DNA from 2 places in the Vallitalea okinawensis genome. Region 1 is predicted to be linked to the other one. Evidence: a T-box and tRNA genes for the amino acid it is inferred to sense, from the RefSeq annotation. Region 1 holds a T-box; the other holds one or more tRNA genes.
The links. A T-box is a leader RNA that pairs with one kind of tRNA and senses whether it is charged. The one in region 1 lies ahead of argS (arginine--tRNA ligase), so its partner is inferred to be a tRNA-Arg.
Positions count from the first base shown of each region.

Region 2: it encodes a tRNA-Arg, which carries the amino acid that the T-box ahead of argS (arginine--tRNA ligase) is inferred to sense. The anticodon was not compared.

Region 1 is NZ_PQDH01000002.1:839,827-850,220, reverse strand. Features, by position in the region: gene C1Y58_RS08795 (ATP-dependent DNA helicase) at 1-2,095, shown strand, start outside; gene C1Y58_RS08790 (aminopeptidase) at 2,196-4,235, shown strand; gene C1Y58_RS08785 (S8 family peptidase) at 4,294-6,006, opposite strand; gene argS (arginine--tRNA ligase) at 6,102-7,790, opposite strand; T-box leader at 7,837-8,047, opposite strand; gene C1Y58_RS08775 (SNF2 helicase associated domain-containing protein) at 8,216-10,394, shown strand, end outside.
Region 2 is NZ_PQDH01000010.1:15,490-25,883, forward strand. Features, by position in the region: gene C1Y58_RS21225 (Ig-like domain-containing protein) at 1-888, shown strand, start outside; gene cobU (bifunctional adenosylcobinamide kinase/adenosylcobinamide-phosphate guanylyltransferase) at 1,005-1,562, shown strand; gene C1Y58_RS21235 (cobyric acid synthase) at 1,564-3,060, shown strand; gene C1Y58_RS21240 (cobalamin biosynthesis protein) at 3,053-4,006, shown strand; gene C1Y58_RS21245 (HAD family hydrolase) at 4,094-4,747, shown strand; gene C1Y58_RS21250 (DUF3881 family protein) at 4,903-5,778, shown strand; tRNA gene C1Y58_RS21255 (tRNA-Arg) at 5,829-5,901, shown strand; gene C1Y58_RS21260 (restriction endonuclease) at 6,261-7,103, shown strand; gene C1Y58_RS21265 (DUF4145 domain-containing protein) at 7,205-8,758, shown strand; gene C1Y58_RS21270 (N-6 DNA methylase) at 8,919-10,394, shown strand, end outside.

The sequences.
Region 1 (10,394 bases):
AGCAGTTTGCTATGGGTTTATTTATGCAGAGCAAGAAGAATTATCTGCTCTAACTCTACAATTGACTTATATTAATTTAGATCATGATTCGATAAAACGACTTCGTAAAAAATATACTTTTCAACAATTAAAAAAAGAATTTTATGATTATGTGGATGCTTATGGTCGATGGATAGAAAAGCTAGAGAGATGGAATAATATAAAACTATTGTCTATCAAAGAACTTGATTTTCCATTTGATAGGTATCGGAATGGGCAGAGAGAGTTAGCAGTTGCAGTATATAAGACAATTAAAGAAGGTAATGGGCAGAAACTATTTGCAAGGGCTCCTACTGGTACAGGAAAGACTTTAGCTACGTTATTCCCTGCCATTAAGGCTATTGGCGAGGGGCATGGTGAAAAAATATTTTATTTAACAGCTAAAACTATTGGGAGAGAAGTAGCGGATAAGACGTTAATGCTACTAGAAAATCATGGCTTGAGGTTACGCAGAATTATCTTAACAGCTAAAGATAAAGTATGTTTTCTTGAGCATAGAGATTGTAATTCAGGGGAGTGTCCTTATACAAAAGGTTATTTTGATAAGTTAAATGATGCTCTTGACGATATTTTACAGCAGAATGATCGGATTGACCGTCAGACATTATTGGATTACGCTGAAAAACATCAGATGTGCCCCTATGAATTCTCCCTAGATGTATCTAACTATTGTGATGTTATTATATGCGACTATAATTATGCATTTGATCCCCGTGTTGCTTTAAGGCGGTATTTCACAGAAGAGAGTAGTGAACTAATACTCTTAGTTGATGAGGCACATAACCTTGTTGATAGGGGACGGGACATGTACTCATCAGCCTTGTATAAAAAGCCTATGCTAGAAATGAAGAATCTGGTTAAATCTGAAGATGATTATTTGACCAAGCTATTTAATAATGTCAATAAATCTTTTATAGAATTTAGGAAGATATGTGAAGCTAATGATGGAGTCTATAAACAAAAAGATTACTCTGATAAATTTTTAAAACAATTAAGAAAGTTGCATAAGTATACAGAGGAGTTTCTTAATGAGCATAAGAAGGTTGCATATAAAGATCAGTTAATGGAATTATTCTTTGAAATCAATAATTTTATAAAAATAGCAGAAATGTATGACGATAATTACATGACATATTATGAGAAGCTGGGTACTGATGTTATGATTAAACTCTTCTGTTTAGATCCAGCTGAGTTTTTAAAGAAAATCCATGATGGTGTTAAAGCAATAGTTGTCTTTTCTGCTACATTATTACCCATGCAATATTTTATTGATCTACTGGGAGGCGATGCTGAGTCTTATCGTATGCACCTAGCATCACCATTTGATCAAAATAATTTAGAATTGCTCTTTAATACATCTATTTCAACAAAGTATAAACATCGTGAGAGAACCTATGATCAAGTAGCTCATTGCATCTATAATGCTATACGTCATGACCAAGGTAATTATTTTGCTTTTTTCTCGTCCTATGCCTACATGAACAAAATAATTGACTATTTCATGGAGGAGTTTAAAGAAATCAATATATTAGCACAAAAACAAGGCATGAATGAAGAAGAAAAGGAAGAATTCCTGAATCAATTTAAGGGGGGGAAGGAAGAAACCATGGTGGCATTTGCTGTAATGGGATCTAGTTTCTCAGAAGGAATTGATTTAATAGGTGATCGTTTACAAGGCGTCATTATCGTAGGCGTAGGCTTACCTATGATATGTTTTGAACGCAACATCATAAAAGAGCACTTTGATCATAGATATCATAAAGGTTTTGAATATGCTTATGTCTATCCAGGCATGAATAAAGTTTTACAAGCTGTTGGGCGTGTTATTAGAACAGAGGAGGATATTGGTATTGGTGTATTGATCGATGAGCGCTATGGGCAGCGGATGTATCAAAAACTCTTCCCTAATGAATGGAGCCATGGTAGATATGTTTATCATGAAACCCAGCTGAATAATGAAATAACGTCTTTTTGGCACAGGCAAAGTACGATGCCTTTCGAGGAAAATACAAGCATTCCCTACACTAAAATAAAAGCTGACACAAAAAAATTATGATTGATACACAGAAGGTTGTCTTCTGTTAAAGAGTATGATAAAGTTATATTAGAGAGTCATTTGATGTAAATGACTGGAATTTGTACTAAGGAGGTTTTTTATGTTCGATTATAGAAACTATTATAAGACACTCAACAATAAGGCTCAAGGGGACTACAATGATTCACTAGAGTATATAAAGAAAATAAAGGACAAAACAAAAGACAAGAAGAAAAATAAATATAACGATTACTTCCATCGTCTTTCTACCTTTATCTTAATGATCGCTGATTTTGAGTATGAGCTAGGTGAAGACTATTTTGTTAAGAATACCTTTGATGCATTATTTCAAGATAATCATAAGATTTATAAAGATATTACTGGAGAAAACTATAGGACAAGTTATGCAAACCCAGCCTATTCAGTTAAGCGTTTTGGTTTAGAAGTAGGTCAAATATTAGCCTACTTAAATACAAAAATAAGAGGTTATGTGAAATCTGCTTATGAGCATAGAATATTTGATATGGCAGAAATGAATGATATCTTTATACGTGCCTTCGACTATATCATGGGTAACAAACATATTAATACAGGAAAACTTAAGGCAATAGTAACTTCTAATGTAAAAGAAGGTTTATCACTAAAGAGAGAATTATGGGCAAGAGAATCACTACTTCCCGAAATCTCATATCGATTGGATATTATTACAGAGTCTAAATTAGATGATTTAAGATATCTTTTTAGATATGGCGTCTATATTACGGAAAATGAAATAAAAATGGCTAGATTTATTAATTCAATGGATGAAACTAAAATTAATGATATAGCAAAAACTTTTACTGAGGGTTATCGAAAAGGCTTTATCCGTGATAATAAAGATATGTCTATTAAAGATCATGTTGGTATTCGTTTCCATGTAGGTGAGGAACGCATTATTAGACAGGCAGTTGATAATTTCAAGGCAATGAATCTTACAAGCTTTATTAGTGTATTATACAGCAATGAACCTAATAAGCAGTTCACATATGACCATCGTTTTGATGACGCTTTATACTTTGGTAGTGACTATGCAGAATTATTAGAAGAAGCTACTGAAAAAGCATTAAAGCTATTAAAGGATCAAGTTAAAGGATATGCTGGTCCAGCAGTTCTTGAACAATTTGGGGAAATTCCATTTAAACCTGAAAGTAAAGAGGCATGTATTAAGCTTTCTGATGAACAAGGTCAATTGAAACAAAGTCATACAGGAAAACTTCAGATGATACTTAATCAATATGTACCTCGAGAAGAATACAGCTTTACCATTATGGCGTTACCAATCCCAGATGTTGGTGAAAAATTCGAAGAAATATTTGAAGATACATGTAAAGTTAATACTTTGGATAGTGATATTTATGAAAGAATTCAACAATCCATTATCGATGCATTAGATCTAGGTAAAGAAGTTCATGTAAAAGGAAAAGAAGGCAATCAAACAGATATTACTGTAGCACTTCCCAAATTAGATGACCCTGCTCATCAAACTAACTTTGTCAATTGTGTAGCTGATGTGAACATTCCAGTTGGTGAGGTCTTTACATCACCACAATTAACTGGAACCAACGGTACACTACATGTTGAAGAAGTGTATCTCAATAATTTAAAGTATGACAATTTAGTATTAACCTTTAAGGATGGTTTTATTGAAGAATACAGCTGTACGAACTTTGAGTCCAAAGAGGAAAATAAAAAATATATTGAAGAGAACTTAATGTTCCCACATAAAACACTACCTCTTGGTGAATTTGCTATAGGAACTAATACGACTGCGTATGTTATGGCGAATAAACATGGGATAATCGATATCTTGCCTATTTTAATTGTTGAGAAAATGGGACCACACTTTGCAGTTGGAGATACATGCTTCTCAAGGGAAGAAGATACACCTGTATATAACTCGGATAAAAAAGAAATTATGGCAAGAGACAATGAAAAATCCATAAAACGTAAAGAAAATATGGATGATGCATATACCTATGTTCATACAGATATTACTTTGCCTTATGATGGGTTAGAATTTATAACTGTGATAAAAACTTCAGGTGAGACAATTGACATTATTAAAGATGGTCGTTTTGTTTTAAAAGGTACTGAAGAATTAAATAAACCTTTTGTGGGTTAAAAGTATAAAGGGATAGCTTCCGCTATCCTTTTTAATTTCTTATATATAGTCTTATAATTTAAATGATTCGAAATACATTAAATAGATCTAGTTCACCATATCCCCATTCACGATTAGGGTACCGAATACCAGCTCTGCGTTTAGCTCCTCGAGCTAAGTAAGTTTTAGTAGAGGTTGTATTCATGGTGGTATCATTTTCTTTAATAATGCCCCATTCAAGTAATAGAGCACTAGCACCAGCTGCAATTGCAGATGCAACACTAGTACCTGACATGCTGATATATTGGTTGTTGGGATAAGGACCCAAGACATCTACACCAGGAGCTACAAGATCAGGTTTGATACGGTTATCCCTTGTATAACCTCGACCAGATGGTAAATAGATGCTATTGATTATCTCATTATATGCACCTACAGTTATGGTTTGGGGATTAGTTGATGGTATAACAACAGTTGTATTAGGGTCTGGACTTAGAAATATTGTATCTTCCTCTATAAATGGTCTAATGGGTAAATAAATATCAAACTCACCATTAATGACGATCTCGCCATGTACTATAAGTGTCCACAAACCTGGTAAAGGGTTCTCTATAATGATTGCAATTGATTCTTCAGCAGCTCTCTCTTCAACTAAATCATAATGGGTTCGAATAACAGAAGCTTCTAATGGAAAGATATTATTTTGCCATTGGCGTAGTTTAGGGGGAATAACTCCAGTAGAAACACCGCTTGGGGAAATCAATTCTACACTTAATTGGTCTGGTAGTGGAACCCACATATTTAGAAATACACCATTCTCGTCTTCAGCAACATGAAGATCCACATTAATTTGTCCTACACCTTCTTTAAACTTCCCATGATAATGGTGGGCTGCGTTGGCTTCATTTCCAGCAGACGTAACGATTACAACACCTACGGAATCGCCTTGTGCAGCCAAAAACTCTTCTAGCTCATTAGTTCCATTATGAGGACCATCATTTGATGCACCAGCAAAGAGTATAGCGATTGGCTGATTAAATTCTCTGTATTTATCTAAAACATACTTAACACCTTGATAAATATCATTGGTTTGAAATGCTATGGCACCTTCTTTTATCTTAAAAAAGTCTTTGATGCATTTCTTAGCCTGTTTCAGTTTGACAATAACCAAGTTAGCATCAGGTGCAGCACCTTGGAATTGCTCTCTTCTATTAGGTCTTCCAGCTGCAATACCAGCTAAAAAAGTACCATGACCCACCTCATCAACAGAAGGAACAATAGAAAGTGGATCCTCAGAATTTATAGCTTTATTAATCTGCTCATTGCTGTACTCAGCGCCATAAAAAAATCCATCTGGAGGAGTACCTTCTATTGTTTGATCCCAGATACTCATTATTTTGCTTGTATTATCTTCATAAATAAAAGCCTCGTGTGTATAATCTATGCCAGTATCGATTACTGCTACTATTACATCTCTACCGCTTAAATCTAAAGTGTCACTTTTTAATACTGGTCCGATCCCTGCTATTTCCATACTGCTAATACTTGTTAAGCCATATACATTGGGTATAACAAAGTATTCACCACTTAAATAAAAGTCTTCGCACTCTTCTGGAGGTACTTCAATATGAAAGACCGCCCAGTCCTGTAATATCTGCTGAATATAGGCTGCACCGGCTTCTTTAGCATCCTCCTCAAGATTAGCTGTGACACGGTGATAAATATCTAGATAGTTATTAGATGTTATGATATCATGAAGATTTATATTATTTTTCAAGTTCACTTGTCTCATATTTACCCCTACTTTAATAGTAATAGGTGACCCTCATATGTTAAATGTATGAATAATGATATAGATGTATTACTTGAAAACGAGGCAAGTGCTTATTACATACTATCTACTACATCAATACCCAATATAGACAAAGTATTCTTTATTACTTGTGCAACGCATTGAATGAGGGCTAGGCGGCTATGTTTAAGTTTTTCACTATCAGCTGTCATGATAGGACAATGGTGATAGAAACTTGAGAATTTCTTTGCTGTTTGATAGGCATATTGCGCTAATAAATGTGGACTTTTTTCTTCTAAGGATTTCTTAATTATTTCTGACATCTGGTTTAAATGCTTCACCAATTCATATTCTTCAAGAGAATCTAGTAAGCTATAGTCAACCCTATCTGATTCGATAGTAGGTACCTTCTTTAATATGGACTGGATTCGAGCATAGCTGTATTGGATATAAGGTCCAGAATCTCCTTCAAAACTCAGTGCATGATCCCAGTTGAAAGTTACATTTCTATCATTGTCAACCTTAAGGATAGCATATTTAACTGCACCATAAGCGATAGCTTTAATAGTCTTCTTATCTGCAATGGTATGATTAGATTCTGTCACATAGGTTTCTACTTTTACAACAGCTTCTTTCATGAAATCCTCTAATAGTACAACTTTTCCTTCTCTAGTTGCCATCTTTCCTTCTTTAAGCAGGACGAAAGAATAGTGGATAGCCTTAGGGGAAGGGTATCCCAGAATATCAAGAGCTGCACTAAGTTGCTTGAAATATAGCTTTTGATCCTCACCAAGTAATATAAAGTTGTGGTGAGGGTTTTGCTTTATTTTATCAATGGTATAAGCAATATCACGAAGAACATATAAAGAGGTTTTATCTTTTCTGGTCAGTACTAAATAAGGTGCTTTCATAGGTAATTCATACTTGGAAAGATTAAGTACATAACGCCCACTTTCATCTTCTTCTAAGTAAGGAGTTTGCTTAAAGGCTTCTAGGATATCCAGGAGTCGATGAGAGAAAATATAGTCTGACTCATATTTAAATGTATCATAATGAATACCTAATTCACTGAGAAGCCCCGTCTGTCCCTCTATACAAACATCTACAATCTTTTTAAAAGCTTTAACAATAAGCTCTTCACCAGATTCAAAACGACTTAGAAGATCAAAGATTTCGTTCTCCAGCTCAGGGTTTTCTTTAATGGTGTTGTTAATATCAACATAGAGTTTTAAAAGATCTTTAAACTCAATACTTTCTAAATCAGAGGCAGCATAGACAAGCATAGCGATTTGTTTACCAATATCGTTGACAAAATATTGTGTGTCTACACTGAAACCTTCAAATTTAAGTAATCGACTAATAACATCACCAATAAGTGCATTACGAGCACGGCCAATATGAGGCGATGCGTTTGGATTGATAGAAGTATGCTCAATAAGAGCTTCTTTACCAATACCAAGCTGGTTAGAACCATAGAAATCTTTTTTATCCTGAATAGCTTCAATAGTATGCTGTGTGATATAAGTCTTATTAAAATAGATATTGACGTATCCTTGTTTGGTTTCAATGTGAGAAATGAAGTCGTAATCTTGAGTTACTAAAAACTCTTGAATATCTTCACTGATCAATATAGGTGACTTTCTGAGAGATTTAGCAAAAGTAAAGCAAGGGAGAGCAAGATCACCTAATTCTGAAGATGGAGGTGTTGTAAACAATATTTGCTCCTTAGATACATTGAGGTAGGATGCCAAAAGTTCTTGAATAGTCATTTTGATTTTTTCCATTGAAATTCTCCTTCCAAAATTAATGCAATATAAAACCCCGCCTCTAATAAGAGACGGGGGACCGCGGTACCACTCTTGTTGCTCAATAGTGAGCCAACTCTATACCCATTATCGCTGGGATGACGTTCTTCCTACTGATAGGTTCAGAAGAATTCTCATTGGAGCGTTTTCTAAATACTTTTATAATCAGGCTTCCACTCTGCCCTGAATCGCTGGTATAAGGGAGTAATTATACTTTTCCAAATCATCGAATTAATCAGTTATTATTTTGAAATATTTTAACACAACTATTTCCAAATAACAAGAAGTTTTCAAAAAAATTTTATAAAATTAATTTTTAAGGGTGTTAGTAATGAATATTTACTATTAATCCACTTAATGATATAGTTATAGTTAGTTAAGTCGTAAAGTTAGGTTGATGAGTCATGAAATATTTTAGAGATGATGAAATTAAAGCATTAGTTGCCAACCCCAATATCTATATTAGAGGATTAAAGTACTATCGCCAAGGGGCTGTGGAAGAGCTTTATTATGATACAATTACAAAACAAATAAACGGTGTTGTTACAGGAGAAGAGTATTATCAGGTAACTATTCAGTTTACTGGTGGGGGGGATATGAGTAGCTTTCACTGTTCTTGCCCTGCATTTGCAAAATATACTGGTGCTTGTAAGCACGTTGTTGCTACCATGAAACAATGTAATGAAAAATTTAATAAGCAACAACATCAACAAGATATATTAAAGGATCTATCAACAAGTCATTTTACTTCTGATGAAGAAACAAATTTAATTGAAGCTTTTAGAAGAGAGCAGTCTCTGGAATTTGGAACCGAAAAAAGAAAATGTCATGTGGAAGTTTATATGAATGCTGAAAAATCTCAAGAATTTTTCAAAGGTCGTAAATTAAACATGTCTTTGTATATAAAAATGGGAGAACATCAACTTTATGTTCTTAAAGATTACAATACTTTTTTTCATGCATGGAATAACCACCTTCCTATGGATTTTGGTAAACATTTCACTTATTATCCCAGTGTTCATCAATTCGATGAGGAATATGTTAAGTTGTTTCAAGTTATTAAAGAAATCTATGAAATATATGCCTATAATAAGCAAACAGGATATAATCGATATTTACCCAAGGTGATTAGTGGTAAAACGGCTCATCTTAATGATCTGTATTTAAAACGAGTTTTCGCAGCTTTAGGTGATAAAAGCTTTATTTTAGAAGGTATGACATCTAAAGGGAAAATAAAAAACACCAACCATGAGTCCCTACCAGTACAACTTAAAATTGAGGAACTAGGCAGACGCCTTGAAGTACATTTCCTTCACGTCGAAGATTATTACTTACTAACAGAGGATGCTGAGTATGTCTATTTTAGGGAGGATATCTATCATCTTGATTCATCCAAAAGTCGTTACTTTAAACTCCTCTATGAAGAAGCCTATAAAAGAAGGGGTATCATTAACTTCTCTGGGGGACATCGTGATGCATTTATAAGCGAAGTGCTAACCGCTTTAAAAGGGTGGGTAGAAATCCAGATGGCTTCATCCATAAAAGACAAGATCATAGAAGCTGGGTTAGTATCAAAAGTTTATATTGATCAAGGTGAGGAAGGATTATTGATTAAGAGTACTTTTGTTTACGATCAGTTTGAGTTTAATGCTTTTACAGATGAGAAAAATTTGAAAAGTGATGAGCTTATTGTTCAAAGAGATGCAGCTGGAGAAAGTAAGGTCAAAGTCTTATTAACTCCTTATTTAGAATATGCAGATGGTAGAGGGCAACTTTGTATAGATGAAGAAGAAGTGATGTATGGTTTTATTTTTGAAGTATTACCTAAGTTAAGTACACTATGTCAAATTTACTACTCTGAAAGTTTTAAAAAGATACCATTAGTTCATCAGCCTACCATTAAGAACGACATTCGATTTGCTGAACGATTAAACTTCTTAGAGTATACTTTTTCAGTAGAAGGTATTGATCCTACCGAGTTTTATGAACTCTATAAAAGCGTTAAAGAGAAAAAACGTTATTATCGTGCTAAAAACGGTTCAATTTTTAATATAGATAATGATGATTTTTATGGCTTTATGGCTTTTATGGATAATTTAGATTTAAAAAAAGCAGATCTAAATAATGGGTCAGTAACTGTGCCTCAATATAGAGCTATGTATATTAATGATTATTTAAAAGAGAATAAAGCCTTAAATTTCCATAGGAGTAAGACCTTCAGGGATCTTGTTGAGAACGTCCATGAGCCTGAGGATATGGAATATAAAGTTCCTGATACATTAAATTCTATTTTACGAGATTATCAGGTAACAGGTTATAAGTGGCTCAAAACCTTAAGTGCTTACAATTTTGGAGGAATACTTGCTGATGATATGGGTCTAGGAAAGACCTTACAGACGATTGCATTTATTCTATCAGAGTATGAAAGCATGAAGAAACCATCCATTGTCGTAGCACCAACTTCGTTGGTTTATAACTGGAAAGATGAAATCATGAAGTTTGCGCCGGAGTTAAATGTTACAGTGGTGAGCGGAGATAAAGTTACCAGAAAAGAGTTGATTAAGGACATTGGAGATGAACACA
Region 2 (10,394 bases), on a different contig from region 1:
GAATTATGTTTAGCACGCCTTTCATTAGTTGATAATGATGGTAAACATCAAATAAAAGAGGTAGTGCCTATGACATCTGAGGAAGAAGATATAGCAAATACCTACAAAGATATTAAACCACTTACAGCTACTACTAATGTACTTCAATTAATGAGTAACGAAGACCCACGAGCCGATATTAAAGTCAACCATGACAAGAATGAACTAGTATTTACCTTTGGATTACCTAGATCTGCAGAAGCTCATCAGAATAATCAAATCAGTACAGGTACAGTTTCTATTGCTCTTGGAGCAGGTGGTAAAGCTAATCGCTGTTATTATTCAGATTACATTGATCATTGCTTAGGGGAAGGACAGGCAGGCATTATATTAGCTGTAGAAGAAAAGATGAAACAGTTATCAGGATTACCTGAGCCAGAAGAACAACTCATTTTTGGGAATTTTTCTGTTTTCGCTGAAAGTGATTGTATTTCCAAAGTACCACCAGTAGAATTAGGGGCTATTCTTTACCCTAGAGAGGGTAGAATGAAAATCGGGGTTAAGCTGCTACAGAACACGAAACTTAGAAAAATAGATATTAGGTGGTGGGCATATAAGAACGTCAATGAAGTAATAGAAGTTAATAATGACAAAGATGAAGATATTAAAATTCAGATAAAACCTGACCGCATTGAATTGAAAAAAGGTCAAAAAATTCAACTAAAAGCACTTGTGGAGAATACGAATAATAAAAATGTAACTTGGCGTATACTTGACAAGGAAGGTGGAAAGATTACCCAGAAGGGGTTCTATACAGCGCCTATGGTAAGAGGTGTCTATAAGATAGAAGCCACCAGCGTAGCGGACTTTAGTAGAACAGCTACAGTTATAGTAGTTGTCAAAGAATAAGAGAAAAATCATTGCGACACGAAAGAGGTGTCGCTTTTTAAATTTAACCTTTTCCTCCTGATGAAAGTATAATACAATAAGAGTGATATGGGCGAGATGGTAAAAGGAGATTATTAATGGGAAAATTAATCTTAGTTACAGGTGGAGCTAGAAGTGGCAAGAGTACCTTCGCTGAGAATTTAATTAAAGCCAGCTATGAAGATGTACTTTATATAGCCACTGCCATTCCTTATGATGGAGAAATGGTAGAACGCATCAAAAAGCATAGGGAACAAAGGCCAAGTAAGTGGGAAACTTATGAAGGGTATAAAGATCTTGGACAAGTATTGAATAATAATACTAGTGAAGCAGTATTACTTGATTGCATGACCATTATGGTTACTAACTTAATGTTCGATTATATGGGTGAAGAAGACATTAATGACTGTGATACTGAATTGATGGAGAAATATATATTGGAGCAAATTAACCAACTTATTGATGGCACCAGAGCTTATGCAGGCACAACAGTTTTGGTGACAAATGAAGTAGGTTCTGGTTTAGTACCAGAAAGTAAACTATCTAGGGTGTTTAGAGATATAGCAGGTCGTGTAAACCAAAGAATCGCTGGTAAAGCTGAAGAAGTATACTTAGTCGTATCGGGCATACCAGTTAGGATTAAGGGGGAAGCTTAATATGGGTAAAGGCATCATGTTACAAGGTACAGCATCATCAGTAGGAAAGAGTATTTTAGCAGTAGGTTTATGTCGTGTATTTAAAGAAGATGGGTATGATGTAAGTCCATTTAAGTCACAGAACATGTCGCTAAATTCCTTTATTACTCCGGATGGTTACGAAATAGGTCGTGCTCAAGCTATGCAGGCAGAGGCTTGTGAAAAAGCTCCGAGTTATAAAATGAATCCAATTTTATTAAAGCCTACAAGCGATCGTAAATCTCAGGTTATTTTTAAAGGAAAAGTTCATAAGACTTTAGATGCTGTTGACTATTATGCTTATAAGCCTAAGCTAAAGTCGGAAATTCAATCTGTTTACGATGAATTAGCATCAGAAAGTGATATAGTTGTTATAGAAGGTGCAGGATCACCAGCAGAGATTAACCTTAATAAGGATGATATCGTCAATATGGGAATGGCCCAAATGGCTAAGTCGCCTGTTCTACTAATCGGTGATATTGATAAAGGCGGTGTCTTTGCTTCTTTAGCAGGTACAATGCTTCTTCTTACTGAAGAAGAAAGAAAAAGGGTAAAAGGAATTATTATTAATAAATTTAGAGGTAGCATCGAATTACTTGAGCCAGGATTAAAACAACTTGAGGATATTGTAGGTGTACCTGTTCTAGGTGTTATTCCTTATTTCAATTTAGATCTAGAGGAAGAAGATAGTGCAACAGATTTGAAAAAGATGTATAAGACTGATGGGGAAATCGATGTAGCCATTATTCGCCTACCATATATGTCTAACTTTACGGATTTTAACTGCTTTAAAATGTATAAAGATATTAATGTAAGATTTGTAGAATTACATGAAAAGTTAGAGAATCCTGATTTAGTTATCATACCAGGTACAAAAACGACTATACATGACATGGATGCATTAAGAAAAACAGGAATGGATAAACAAATCATTGAAGCTTACGAAAAGGGCACCCATGTATTTGGTATCTGCGGTGGCTTTCAAATGTTGGGTCAAGAGATAATGGATGAAGATAAAGTTGAAACACAACTGGACCAAGTCCAAGGTATTGGTTTACTGTCTCATCGTACAAGGTATAAAGGTGAAAAAATGACAACCCAAGCAGAGGGGAAAGATACCCTTTTCAATACCCCTATTAAAGGATATGAAATCCATATGGGTGATACCCTTTATGAAGAAGATACAGAACCTTTTATGCATGTGAAATTACGTAATAATGAAGAGGTAACTATCAAAGATGGAGCTGTAGGAACTCGAGTACTAGGAACATATATGCACGGAATCTTTGACAATGGAGATTTCACTAGACAATACTTAAATACGATACGTCAATCTAAAGGGTTAGATCCTATCAATGAGATACCTATGGATTATTGGGTGTATAAGGAAGAACAATATAGTGCTTTAGCTAAGATTCTACGAGATAATATGGATATGGAGAAGATCTATCACATCTTGGAGGAAGGGATTAATGAGTAACTTATTAGCAATATGCATAGCATTTATTATCGATGCTTGCATTGGTGATCCTTATTGGTTTCCACATCCAGTTAAATATGTAGGAAAGTATATTAAGTGGTTTGAAAGATCGTTTTACAAGAAGCAAAAGAATATTCGATATATAGGTTTATTATTAACTTTGACTACAGTCCTATTATCTTTTGGTATCACTGCACTCCTATTATGGATTTCATTGAAAATTCATATAGCTGTCTTTTGGGTAACTAATATATTGATTATGTGGACTTGTATTGCACATCGTTGTCTTGGCGATGAAGCAAGAAAAGTTTACAAGAAATTAAAAGAAGACGACTTAGAGGGCGCTAGGAAACAAGTAGGCTATTTAGTAGCAAGGGAAACAGATCAATTAGAGGAAGTACAAGTGTGTAAAGCAGTTATAGAAACCGTTGTTGAAAATACATCCGATGGTATTATCGCTCCTCTATTCTACATAGCTATTGGAGGAGCGCCACTTGGTATGGCTTATAAAACTATCAATACTTTAGATTCAATGGTAGGCTATAAAAATGAAAGATATAAGGAGTTTGGTTATGTTTCCGCTAAGCTGGATGACTTCGCAAACTATATACCTGCCCGACTAACAGGGATATTGATGGTTGTTGCCTCATTTTTCCTCAAGATGGATTATAGGCAAGCCTTTAAAATATTAAAAAGAGATCGGAGGAATCATGCCAGCCCTAATGCAGGATATCCTGAGTCAGCAACTGCAGGAGCATTAGGTATTCAGCTTGGCGGGGATAATGTATATTTTGGAAAAGTTGTATCTAAACCCACTATTGGTGATGATAAGCAACCTGTAGTCAAGAGGCATATAAAAGATAGTATTTATCTTATGACAGGTTCTACAGTACTTTTCATAATAACATTAATTGGTTTGAATATAGCATTGCATGGTATAAAGTAATCATGTAAAATAAAGAATAATATATACGTCAAGAGATATGATTCAGTATTCTCTTGACGTCAATTTAATAAGGAGGATTTATTTTCTATGGAAGCTATTATTTTTGATATGGATGGCGTTATCATCGATAGTGAACCCATTCATTATATATGTTCAAATAAAATGTTAGAGCCCTATAAGATCGAACTAGACCGGGAGAAATACGATACGTATATCGGAGCATCTTGTAAAGTAATGTGGGAAGATGTTAGACAAGCCCATAATTTAAAAGAGAGTGTAGAAGAGATTATTTCTAAGGAGTTTGATATATTTTTAAGTTACCTACAAGAAGGTAAAGGAAAAATACAACCGATTGAGGGTATTAGATCTTTATTGGAGTTATTGAGAAAAGAAGGTGTGACTATTGGGTTAGCTTCTTCTTCCTCTATGAGAAATATCGATACAGTATTGGATCTTTTTGATATTCAAGACTATTTTACAGTAAAAGTAACAGGTTATGATTTAGAAAGAAGCAAACCAGACCCCGAAATTTTCATAAAAACAGCAGGATTATTAAATGTGGACCCTAAAGAGTGTATTGTCATCGAGGATTCTAAAAATGGAGTCACCGCTGCAAAACGAGCAGGTATGAAGTGTATTGGGTATCAAAATCCAAATTGTGGTTATCAAGACTTATCTCATGCGGACAAGATCGTTGATAGTATCAAAAATATTGATATAGCATTTCTTAAAGGAATGTAATATAGACAATTTGAAAGCAGGGTGGTACTATAACTATATAACTTTGATAAATTTAAAGATACCATGTGTTTAGTCGAATATATATAAATATCAGAAATATAATTAATTATAGATTTTTTATTCAGGTGTTCATTTACTAGGAGAGGAGAGGTAGTATGATTGAATATTTATCAGCGGTTGGTTTAAAGGAATACGTAGATGAAGAAAAGCTACAAAATCTTATCAGCAAGATCGTAACTTCTCCTACAAACAAATATATTACAAACTTTAAAGATGATCAACACATTAAGGTGGAGTATGAAAAAAGATATAATGATAAGATGGGATTAATTGTAAGAGGAAACTTAACTGATACAGAAGAACTAGTCATTAACTTCTTTATGCCCTATGCTTTAAGTGAAGAAACAATAGATATTGTTGAAGCCGACGTAGAACAGAGAGATCAAGATTTTCTCTATCATGTATACTGTGAAGATATTGAAACAGGAACACAAATGGATTTTTCACTTCAGAATGTTATGGACTTTTTAGATGTGGAAGAAGAAAAAGGTGTCTATATTGAAGGAACCCAATTAATGGGACTATCCATTGATGGAAAAATTATCTTAAATGTCGATAAAGACGAAATAGAAACTGAAATGGAGATAGAAGAAGATGAATGGCGAAGAGAGCTTTTAAAAAAAGCACGACAAGGCGATGAAGAAGCTCAGGAACTACTTGAAATAGAAGCTGAAGAAATAGAAGATATTATAGAAGAACGTCTGCAAGAAGAAGATCTTTTTTCTATACTAGAAGGATTCTATATGCCCATTGGTTCACAAGATGCCATGTATTCAGTTCTTGGAACCATTAAAAAAGTCAATGAATGGGAAAATAGCTTAACAGGTGAAATCGTTTATAACATGGTTATTGACAGTATAGGCATTGTATTTGAAGTATGCATTAATAAAGAAGACTTGGTTGGTGAGCCTATGGAGGGAATGCGCTTCTTAGGTACTTGCTGGATTCAAGGTAAGCTATTATTTTCGTAGCATTTATTCGTGTTGACGAAATGGAAAAAACATTATAAAATAAAGCATATGCATCAGTAGCTCAGGGGATAGAGCGTCCGCCTCCTAAGCGGTGCGTCGTGGGTTCAAATCCCGCCTGGTGCATGCTGTTAAAGTCCTACTTTTTCTTGGTTTACAAGAGAGGGTGGGGCTTTTGTTATGTGTATGGGAGTTTTTAATTAGTGTTAGTTAGTGGTAATGACGGCGAAGTAGTGGTCGTCATGACGACAAGATTTGGACGGCAGAAAGTAAATATTTAGAACGATACGCTGAACTCCAGATACATCATTGATATTACATGATGAGTATAAATTATTTAAGCAAGTGCAGGCATAGGTCATATTGATTATGCCTTTAAAATGGCGATACAGAATTAAACTGGAATTTGTTGTGAATTAATATTATAATAGAGGATAAATATTATTTGAGAAAACGAGCCTAAAAAGGTATAGGGGGAATAGATTATGTTTGATTATAAATATGATGATTTAATGAATCCAACGCTCAAAGCGCTAAAAGAACTAGGAGGCTCAGCTTCTAATGATGAAATAATAGAGAAACTAATAGAGGTACTTTCTCTTAGCGAAGAAGAGATAGAAGATATTCATAAAGGAAGTACAACTAAACTTGAGTATAGAGGTGCATGGGCTAGAACCTATCTTAAAAAAGCAGGATACATTACTAATAGTAAAAGAGGAGTTTGGGCTATTACTGAAAAAGGTAATGCTACAACAAGCGTGAATAAAGACAATGTAAAAAATATAGTTAAAATCAACTATACCAATAGTGCAATGAGTGACGAAGAAGGTATTGGTGAAGTGATAGAGAATAATGAAATTGAGGAATTTACATGGCAGAATGATGTATTGGAAGTCATTAAGGCTATTACTCCAGAGCAGTTTGAAAAACTCTGTCAGCGGATGCTTAGGGAGTTAGGGTTTACTAATGTGTTTGTAACTGGAAAGTCACATGATGGAGGAATTGATGGCAAAGGAATACTTAAAATAGGCGGAGTAATATCCTTTCATACAGCATTTCAAGCTAAGAGATATGCGGGTACAGTAAGTGCATCAATTATAAGAGATTTTAGAGGTGCTATGATGGGAAGAGCGGATAAAGGCTTAGTTATTACAACAGGCACTTTTTCTAGAGAGGCTAGAAAAGAGGCGCAGAGAGATGGAGCTACACCAATTGACCTAATTGATGGGAATGATTTAGCAGAGCGTCTTAAAGAATTATCATTAGGGATAGAAGTGGAAATGGTAGAAAAGGTTCATGTAGATGGACAATGGTTTAAAAATATTTAACTATACATAGATAACACTGCAGATATTTAAAAGTTTAAGAACAATTGCAATAGACATAAAGATGTAAGATGAGACTAGAAGGTAAATAAGCATCAATTTAATTGATTAAAAGAACTATTAAAGGGGGGGTTTCTATTAATATTTTTAAAATTGTAGAAGAAAGAAGTAAAGTACCAATCCGTAATGTGAAAAATGATATAGATCAAATTGAATATATATCAAAGAAAATAGAAAGTAATGATAATCAGATACATTTTATAGTTCCTAATAATTTCTTTTTATCTAGTGCAATCAGTATTAAATTGTTAAAAGATAAGTTGTTTAGTAAATACTATTTGACTGGGATATATGATCTGGATAAGCTGTATTCTCCTAATACAGGAATACAGTTTTCTTTGTTTCATTTTAGTAAAGAAAAAAATAAAGAAGTTAGGTTTCTTAAATTAAGTAATAAGAAGCAATTAGTTACTAATTATAGAGATAACATCAAGGATAGAGGGATTTTAGATATTTCTAAATTTAGTAATTGGTATAAAGAGCATTTGTCGCAAGTGGAGCAATTTTCGAATAATAGTAATATTGAACTTAGTGATAGATTAATTATATTTTATGAGAAGAATGAGGATATACAAAAGGACAAACTATATTTAGATTATTACTTACCAGAGTACAGAGAAAATAGAAGAAAGTTAGACCAAGAGGAAATAGTATTATTAAAAGATATAGCAGATGTAATAACCCCTAGAAGAAAACAAAAATGTGACCGATCTAGACAACTACTTGTAAAAGATTTTGAATATCCACTAAAATATGAAGAATTACCCACTATAAATAGTATAGAAACAAGGTTAATGAAAGAGGATATAATTCTATCAACTCATGGAAAGTACAGAGCTTATCTATTTGAAGAGGATTATAGCGATATTGCACCTACTGCTAATTCTGTAATAATTAGATTAAAGAGTAATACAGAATTTAGTATATATTATTTATATAATTATTTAACAAAAAAAATAGCTCAAAATTATTTTTCAAGTATGACATTGGGAAGCATCATTAATTACATTAAAAAGTCAGATGTTCTTAATCTGCCAATAATTAAACCAAAGAAAAGAGTTCTAGAAATTTCAGAAAAGGAATTTCAATTAACGTCTAATCATGAATACTTTAAAATATCAGAGTATAACCAAGTGATAAATCGTAAATGGATAATGGATACCCCAATTCAGACGGAAATAATGGCTAATTTATTAACAAGTATAATGAATACTAGATATAAAAAGTTAAAGAAAATTATAGAGAGTGATTTAGTTGAGATAGCAAAATGTATAAATGTAGGAGCTTTTAAGTCATCGATAATCATGTGTGGTTCTGTTTTAGAAGGAATTCTAATCGACTGGATATCAGACACTGAAAAACATGACAAATATATTGAGAAGAAAGATAGTGAAATAAAGCTATATAGGATTATAGAAGAATTAAGAAATACTACAGTTAAAAAAGAGATCGTTAACTTAGCTCACATTATAAGGAAAAGGAGAAATGCAGTACACCCTAAGCGTGTATATGAAGATGGGATAGAATTTAGTAAGGATATGGCATTTGATACATTAAAGTCTTTAGAGAAAATAGTTGAGAGCAGATTTCAAGTATAAAACCTCTGTTGTATATAGTACGGTGAACTGTATCAAAAGTTTTTTCTATAAATAAGTGAAATATAAATTTGATATTGATAAGGGTATTGTGATATGATATTATACTTGTTCAGGGTATTGTGAAATAGTGAGATTAATTATATTTAAAAGGAGACGTAATATGGGACGATCAACAGTACATTACGCAGATAAAAAGACAAATAATATTTTAAAGAAATTACATAATAAGCTAAGACCGGCAGGAACTCCAGTGCAAAGAGTGGAGTATATAATTGAATTATTATTGCTGAGAATATTTGAAACTAAATTAAAGATAGATCCAGAATTTAAGGAGATAAGAAAACTATTTGTTGGTGAGAATGAGACAAAACTATTTTACTATTTAAAAACAATTGATAGTAGAAAAATAACTCACGAGCTTAACGTAAACTTCTTCCCTTTTTATGGGAATATTTTGAATGAAGCAAGAAAAGTTCTAAAGACAAATTTAAGTATAAAATTGCAAGATCAGTTAGTTTTAATTCAAGAAGTGTTTAAGAATTCCAATTTCACAAATAATGTTCAAAGTGGTAATTTGGAGGAAGTAATTTCAGCAGTTTCAGATATTGATGAAGCAAGGTTGCTGAATACAGATTTATTAGGTGATGCAATAGAATCGGCATTATCAGAACAAGGAGGAACAAAAGATATTGGATTATATAGAACCCCAGATCATATAAGACAATTTATGGTTGGATTAATAGAACCAACTATAAAGGACACAATATTAGATCCTGCTTGTGGGACAGGTGGATTTCTATTTGATAGTTTTGAATACGTAATGGAGAGGATAACTTTAGAAGATTCATGGCCTGGTATTAAAGCTCATCCAGAATTAAAGAACTGGTTCAAGAATTACTTTAAATCTAGTACCTTAGACATGCCATCTTTTGATGAAAGCACTCAGTTTTATCGTTCTGGTGTTTTGGGAATTGAGTATTTAGGTATGATAAGAAAAATGGCAGCAGTAAATTTTTACATACGAGGATTAAATCCAAATAATATTGTACAAGGTGATGCATTAGCCATGTTTAATTATAGCTTTCAGAATTCTAAATCAGTGATCTTGGCAAATCCGCCTTTTGGTGCAGAAAGAGACCAAGAGTCGTACCCAAATGTATGGAAAGAATTTAGTACTGAGAGTGAAACAACAATACTTTTTGTGAAATTAATGTTAGATTCTTTAAAAGTAGGCGGTAGATGTGCAGTTATAGTATCTGAAGGGTTTTTAACCTGGGAGAATAGTAGTGCAAAGGAACTAAGAAAAATGCTAATTGAGCATGCAGATATTAAAGCGATTATTAGTTTACCACAAGGAGTATTTGTTAGTAAAAACGGACAAGGTCCAAAGACATCTATAATTGTGTTTGAAAAGGGTAGACCAACAAAAAATATTTGGTATTATCAGGTTGATAATGATGGCTATACCAAAGGAACGAATCGTACACCAATTGAAGGTTGTCAATTAGTTGAAGCTTTAGAGTTGTTTCACAAATATATAAAAAAGGGAATGTTCCCGAAAAACAGTAAAAATTCTTATGTAGTGCCAGTAGAGCAAATTAAGACACTAGATCCACGTATTAAAGAAACCATTCGT